DNA from 2 places in the Streptacidiphilus sp. EB129 genome. Region 1 is predicted to be linked to the other one. Evidence: riboswitches for the same ligand, from Rfam matches in the RefSeq annotation. Region 1 holds a riboswitch; the other holds the start of a gene.

Evidence for each region. A riboswitch is a leader RNA that binds a small molecule or an ion and turns the genes downstream of it on or off. The one in region 1 is predicted to bind glycine.
Region 2: linked by a shared signal. The riboswitch ahead of gcvT (glycine cleavage system aminomethyltransferase GcvT) and the one ahead of gcvP (aminomethyl-transferring glycine dehydrogenase) in region 1 are both predicted to bind glycine.

The regions. Positions count from the first base shown of each region.
Region 1 covers NZ_JBGCCS010000016.1:12,140-15,543, forward strand. Annotated here, with positions in the region: gene ABH925_RS20350 (PRC and DUF2382 domain-containing protein) at 1-814, opposite strand, end outside; glycine riboswitch at 971-1,062, shown strand; gene gcvP (aminomethyl-transferring glycine dehydrogenase) at 1,216-3,404, shown strand, end outside.
Region 2 covers NZ_JBGCCS010000005.1:217,312-220,715, reverse strand. Annotated here, with positions in the region: gene ABH925_RS08785 (enhanced serine sensitivity protein SseB C-terminal domain-containing protein) at 1-544, opposite strand, end outside; gene ABH925_RS08780 (enhanced serine sensitivity protein SseB) at 587-1,462, opposite strand; glycine riboswitch at 1,658-1,773, shown strand; gene gcvT (glycine cleavage system aminomethyltransferase GcvT) at 1,956-3,095, shown strand; gene gcvH (glycine cleavage system protein GcvH) at 3,254-3,404, shown strand, end outside.

The DNA.
Region 1 (3,404 bases):
ATTCGACCGGCTCGGGGACCCCCACGTTGGCCTGCTGCTCCGCGGTACGGGAGGCCAACGGCGCGGCACCGCCCTTGGCGAGGCTCGGCGCGGCGCTGCCCGGCAGCGGGTCGGTGAGCGGGTCCGGCTTGGCCACCGGGGTGCTCGCGGTGGTGGCCGCGGGGCTCTGCGGCGGTGCGGCGGGCGGCGCGGCGGTGAACGCCGCGGTGCGGCTGGTGTCCATCCGGGGCGCGTCCGTCCGGGGAGCCTCCATGCGGGCCGCGTCCGCGCGTGCGGTGCCGGCGGTGTCGTGGCGCGGCGGCGCCTCCGCCCGCGACGGCACCGTGGTGGCGGCGACGGTGGCCGCCACCGGAGCGGCCATGCCCGCGCCGCTCGCGGAGACCACCGGGGTCGACACGGTGCCGGTGGTCGACGTCGAGGCCGGGTCCGCCTTGGCGGCGGCCTTCGCGGCGTCCCCGGCCGCGCCCCCGGCGCTGCCCGCGCCGCTGTCCTGGCCGCCGGTCGGAACCTCAAGACCGTAGTAGCGGTACAGCTGCAGTTCCTGCGCCGGCGACAGGTGCTGGCCCGCGCCGAAGTCGGGGGAGTCCTTCACCTGCGACTTCTCGTAGGGCACCCGCAGCTCGTCGCTGATGAACTCGCTGGTGGCGAGCGGGACGAAGGCGTCGCGACCGAACAGCCCGGTGCGCACGGCGGCCCACTCCGGCTGGCCGGTGGCGTCGTCCAGGTACACCTCGTCCACCGTTCCGATCTTGTCGCCGTTGCGGTCCACAGCCTTGTGGCCGATCAGGTCCCTGGGGTCGATCTCGGTCTGCACGGCTCGTCCACTCCTCACGGCGGGCTGGGCAATACTGGTCAACTCATACGAAAAGGCACAAAGATCGATTTGTCGAATGCCCGCAGCCATTGCGGGTGTGTCGCTACTCCATTCGATGGATGTCCGACTCCCGCTGGTACCCTTGCCCCGACCAGTCGAGTGCGCGCGGGAGAGTCCGTGCACCGCTGCGGCGCCGAAGGAGCAACTCCTCCCCGGAATCTCTCAGGCACCCGTACCGCGCGCGCGAGGTCACTCTGGAAAGCAGGGCCTGTTCCACACGGCCCTCACCGACGGTGAAAGCCGGCTGCGGCCGGTGAAGCTCTCAGGTTCCATGACAGAGGGGGAGGTCGTCCCGGCACACCCACAGTGCCATCCGGGTCCGACCAGGAGGCTCCCCAGCCATGACGTCCACACTCTCCGGGCTTGAGCAGTCGAGCCCCTTCGAGAACCGCCACATCGGCCCCGACGCCGAAGCGCAGGCGAAGATGCTGGCCCAGGTCGGCTACGCCAGCCTGGACGAGCTCACCGCCGCCGCCGTGCCGGCCGCGATCCGCAGCCTGGAGGCACTGGACCTCCCCGCCGCGCGCTCCGAGGCCGAGGTGCTGGCCGAGCTGCGCGCGCTGGCCGACCGCAACCAGGTGCTGCGTTCGATGATCGGACTGGGGTACCACGGCACCTTCACGCCGCCGGTGATCCTGCGCAACGTGCTGGAGAACCCCTCCTGGTACACCGCCTACACCCCGTACCAGCCGGAGATCTCGCAGGGCCGGCTTGAGGCCCTGATCAACTTCCAGACCGTGGTCTCCGACCTCACCGGTCTGCCCACCTCCGGGGCCTCGCTGCTGGACGAGGGCACCGCCGCCGCCGAGGCGGTCGCGCTGGCCCGCCGGATGGGCAAGGTCAAGGGCGGCGTGTTCGTCATCGACGCCGACGCCCTGCCGCAGACCATCGCCGTGATCCAGACCCGGTGCGAGCCGACCGGGGTGGAGACCGTGGTCGCCGACCTCAGCGCGGGCATCCCCGCCGAGCTGGCCGAGCGCGGCGTCTTCGGCGTGCTGCTGCAGTACCCGGGCGCCTCCGGCGTGGTCCGCGACCTCGCCCCGGTGATCGAGCAGGCGCACGGCCTGGGCGCGGTCGTCGCCGTCGCCGCCGACCTGCTGGCCCTGACCCTGCTCACCTCGCCCGGCGCGCTGGGCGCGGACATCGCGATCGGCACCACCCAGCGCTTCGGCGTGCCGATGGGCTTCGGCGGACCGCACGCCGGCTACATGGCCGTCCGCGCCGAGTACGCCCGCAGCCTGCCCGGCCGCCTGGTCGGCGTCTCCGTCGACGCCGACGGCAACCGTGCCTACCGGCTCGCCCTGCAGACCCGCGAGCAGCACATCCGCCGCGAGAAGGCCACCAGCAACATCTGCACCGCCCAGGTGCTGCTCGCCGTGATGGCCTCGATGTACGCGGTCTACCACGGCCCGGACGGGCTGCGCGACATCGCCGCCCGCACCCATCGCTACGCCACCGTGCTGGCCGAGGGCCTGCGCGCGGGTGACGTCGAGATCGTCCACGACGCCTTCTTCGACACCGTCACCGCCCGGGTGCCCGGCCGCGCCGCCGCCGTGGTCGACTCGGCCCGCCTGGCCGGGGTCAACCTGCGCCTGGTCGACGCCGACCTGGTCGGCGTCGCCTGCGACGAGACCACCACCCGCGCCGACCTGGCCGCGGTCTGGACCGCCTTCGGCATCCCGGCCGCCGCCGTCGCCGAGGTCGACGCGCTGGACGCCGCCGCCGGCGAGCGGCTGCCGAAGGCACTGCTGCGCACCGACGAGTACCTCACCCACCCGGTGTTCCACGCGCACCGCTCCGAGACCGGCATGCTGCGCTACCTGCGCAAGCTCGCCGACAAGGACTACGCGCTGGACCGCGGCATGATCCCGCTGGGCTCCTGCACCATGAAGCTCAACGCGACCACCGAGATGGAGCCGGTCACCTGGCCGGAGTTCGCCGCGGTGCACCCCTTCGCGCCGGAGCAGCAGGCCGCCGGGTACCTGACCCTGATCCACGAGCTGGAGGACCGGCTCGCCGAGCTCACCGGCTACGACAAGGTCAGCCTGCAGCCCAACGCCGGCTCCCAGGGCGAGCTGGCCGGACTGCTCGCGGTCCGCGCCTACCACCACGCCAACGGCGACACCGGCCGTGACGTCTGCCTGATCCCCTCCTCCGCGCACGGCACCAACGCCGCCAGCGCGGTGATGGCGGGGATGCGGGTCGTGGTCGTGAAGACCCTGGTCGACGGCGACGTGGACGTCGAGGACCTGCACGCCAAGATCGAGCAGCACCGGGACCAGCTCTCGGTGCTGATGGTCACCTACCCGTCCACGCACGGCGTGTTCGAGGAGAACATCGCCGACATCTGCGCGACGGTGCACGAGGCCGGCGGCCAGGTGTACGTGGACGGCGCCAACCTCAACGCGATGGTCGGCCTGGCCAAGCCGGGCAAGTTCGGCGGCGACGTCTCGCACCTGAACCTGCACAAGACCTTCTGCATCCCGCACGGCGGCGGCGGCCCCGGCGTCGGCCCGGTCGCGGTGCGCGC
Region 2 (3,404 bases), on a different contig from region 1:
CGATCACCAGATACGGGCTGCCCCAGGCGGGCTGGACCCAGCCCCGGCGCAGCGATCGGACCGCCGCGGTGCCCTGGGCGGCCTGGTTGAGCAGGGCGTAGAACTGGTCGGCGGCGACCGGCGGCTCGCCGATCGTCAGCGGCCCGGCCGGCAGCCGGTCCAGGCCGCCGGCCACCCGGCGCAGGTCGGCCCAGGGGATGCCGACGCCGCCGCCGGGCTGGTGCGGGTTCAGCCACAGCCCCCAGCGTTCGCGGTAGAGCGAGGCGGCGATCTCACGTCCGGAGGTGATCTGGTGCGCCCGGCTCCAGCCGCTGGCGGCGAGCTGCTCGGCGGAGGTCACACACGGTGCGTAACCGAATCCGCCGACTTCCATGTTCCCGTACTGGGCGTCGGGGCGGCCGGGCTCGCCGTGCCACAGCAGCATCCACACCGAGCCCTCGGCGACGGCCCGCAGCAACCCCTCGTAGGGCTCGAACCGCCCCGGGGCCACCTCCCGCAGCGCGCGCTCGATGGCGCCCCCGCCGGCTGCCTCGACCACTGCCACCTCTCCCCGCGTCGCGTCCCCTGTCCTCTGGCGACTGTCACCCTAGTGGTCGAGTGTCCCCTGACCGAGGGGGACGCGCTCGTAGAACGGCGGCACCGAGGCCACCATCCAGTCCCCCAGCGGATCCTGCGCCACGTCCAGCAGCACGATCCCGACCTCCCAGGGCAGCGGCACCGCGCCGAGCGCGCGGCCCAGCGCCTCGGTGGCCGCCTGCTGGTCCTCCGGCCGCCAGCTGTCCAGCTCGACGCCGACGAACAGCTTCTCGGGTTCGCCCTCGACCTGCACCAGTGCCCGACGTGCCGTCAGCACCTGCGGCGTGCGGCAGAGTTCGCCGACGCAGGCGGCGAGGAACTCCACCGGGTCCTGGTGCGGCCCGGGCTCCCGCAGACCCACCCGGGCGCCGGCCGGCGCTCCCGGCGTCCCGGGGCCGGTGCCCGCGCCGGCTCCGCCGACCGGCCCGCCGCAGAGCTCGGCCACCCCGGTCGCCGGGATCGGGATGCCGACCGCGCCCTCGGGATTGACCACGATGCCCACGCCCAGCGGCATCCCCTGCGCCAGCTCGCGGACCGGGGCGATGGTGAACGACATCTGCCCGGCGATCCGGCGCAGCTGCTCCTCGGAGCTGAACACCGGCACGAAGGGCTGGCCGGCCAGTTCGGTGGTGGGCAGCTCCAGGGTCGCCCCGTCGTACCCGCCACCGCCCGGCAGCGGCACCCACACCTGGCTGCGCCGCAGCACCTCGACCACGCGCGGGGTGGCCCCCGGGTCGCCGATCGCGGCGGTGAGCACCTGCTCCAGCTCGTTCGCCGGCCAGCCGCTCTGTGCCGGAATGCTCGCGGCCGCCATGCTCTGGGCCGCCATGCTCGCGGCCGCCATGCTCTGGGCCGGATCGCCCGCGGTGTCCGTGGGGTACTGCATCTGCGTGACCGCCGTTCCCTGCTGCCCGTCACCAAGCCCTGCCGGTACCGCCCGGCGGGTTCCACCGGCGTACCGGTACGCCGCAGGATAGCGACAGCGGGTCGGCGCGCGGGGCCGGCAGCACCGGACGCGTGCTGCGCGGGGCGCGCCCAGCGTGCCATGATGAGCGCGACCAACAACTCCACACCGGCCGATCGACCCCGCGCGGGAGAGCCAGGCCAGTCCCCGTCCGCATGGACCAGGACTGCAGTCGGCGCCGAAGGAGCAAGCCCTCCCCGGAATCTCTCAGGCACAGATACCGCACGGGCTAGGCAGATCTGGAAAGCGGTCATGCCGCCGCGGCTCGCCCGCTGCCATGCCCCACCCACGGTGCAAGCCGCGTCCCTGCTCCCTGTGGAGCGGTCCGACGCGGTGAAGCTCTCAGGTTGCGACGACAGAGGGGGAGCCCCTGCCGCAGCATGCCTTCCTTGAGAGAGCACGAGGAGCACCACCGATGTCAGCTGAGAACGCAGACCTCCGCCTCACCGCCCTGGACGCCGTCCATCGGGCCCTCGGCGCGACCATGACCGACTTCGCCGGCTGGGACATGCCGCTGCGCTACGGCAGCGAGCGCGAGGAGCACCTCGCCGTCCGCACCAGGGCCGGACTGTTCGACCTCTCGCACATGGGCGAGATCACCGTCACCGGGCCGCAGGCCGCCGAGCTGCTCGACTACTCGCTGGTCGGCTTCGTCTCCGCACTGGACCTGAACCGCGCCCGCTACACCATGATCTGCGCGGCCGACGGCGGCATCCTGGACGACCTGATCGTCTACCGCACCGGTGCGGAGGAGTTCCTGGTCGTCGCCAACGCCTCCAACGCCCAGCTGGTGCTGGACGAGCTGACGGCCCGGGCGGCCGGTTTCGACGCGGTGGTGCGCGACGACCGCGACGCCTACGCGCTGATCGCGATCCAGGGTCCGCAGGCCACCGCGATCCTGGCCCCGCTGACCGAGGCGGACCTGCCCGGGCTGAAGTACTACACCGCGCTGCCCGCCACCGTGGCCGGCCGCCCCGCGCTGCTGGCCCGTACCGGCTACACCGGTGAGGACGGCTTCGAGCTGTTCCTGGCCCCGGACGACGCCGAGCACGTGTGGACCACACTGTCCGCCGCCGGCGCCGACGCGGGTCTGATCCCCTGCGGCCTCTCCTGCCGCGACACGCTGCGCCTGGAGGCGGGCATGCCGCTGTACGGGCACGAGCTCAGCACCTCGCTGACCCCCTTCGACGCCGGCCTGGGCCGGGTGGTCCGGTTCGACAAGACGAGCAACGACGGCGCGTTCGTCGGCCGCGCGGCGCTGGAGAAGGCCGCCGAGCAGGCCGCCGCCACCCCTCCGCGGGTGCTGGTCGGTCTGGTCTCCCCCGGACGCCGGGTGCCGCGCGCCGAGATGAACGTGGTCACCGCGGACGGCGCGGGCACGGTCATCGGCTCGATCACCTCCGGCGCCCCCTCCCCCACCCTGGGCAAGCCGATCGCGATGGCGTACGTGGACGCGGCGCACGCCACCCCGGGCGGCACGGTCGCGGTGGACGTCCGCGGCACCCACGAGCCGGTCGAGGTCGTGGCGCTGCCGTTCTACAAGCGAGCCCGCTGAATCACGCCCGCTGAGGCGACTCCCGCGGACGCAGTCCTGCTGACGCAGGCCCGCTGACGCGGGTCAGCCGACGCCGAGCCCCGCCGGCTCCGCCCCGCACCGCCCCCTCCGGGGGGCCGTTTCGCCGTACCCGCATCCCATCCTGGAGAATCGACGCCATGAGCAACCCCCAGCACCTCACGTACAGCAAGGAACACGAGTGGCTGACCGCCCTCGAGGACGGTGTCGCCACCGTGGGCATCACCGCCTTCGCCGCCGACGCCCTCGGTGACGTGGTCTACGTGCAGCTCCCCGAGGTCGGCCAGACCG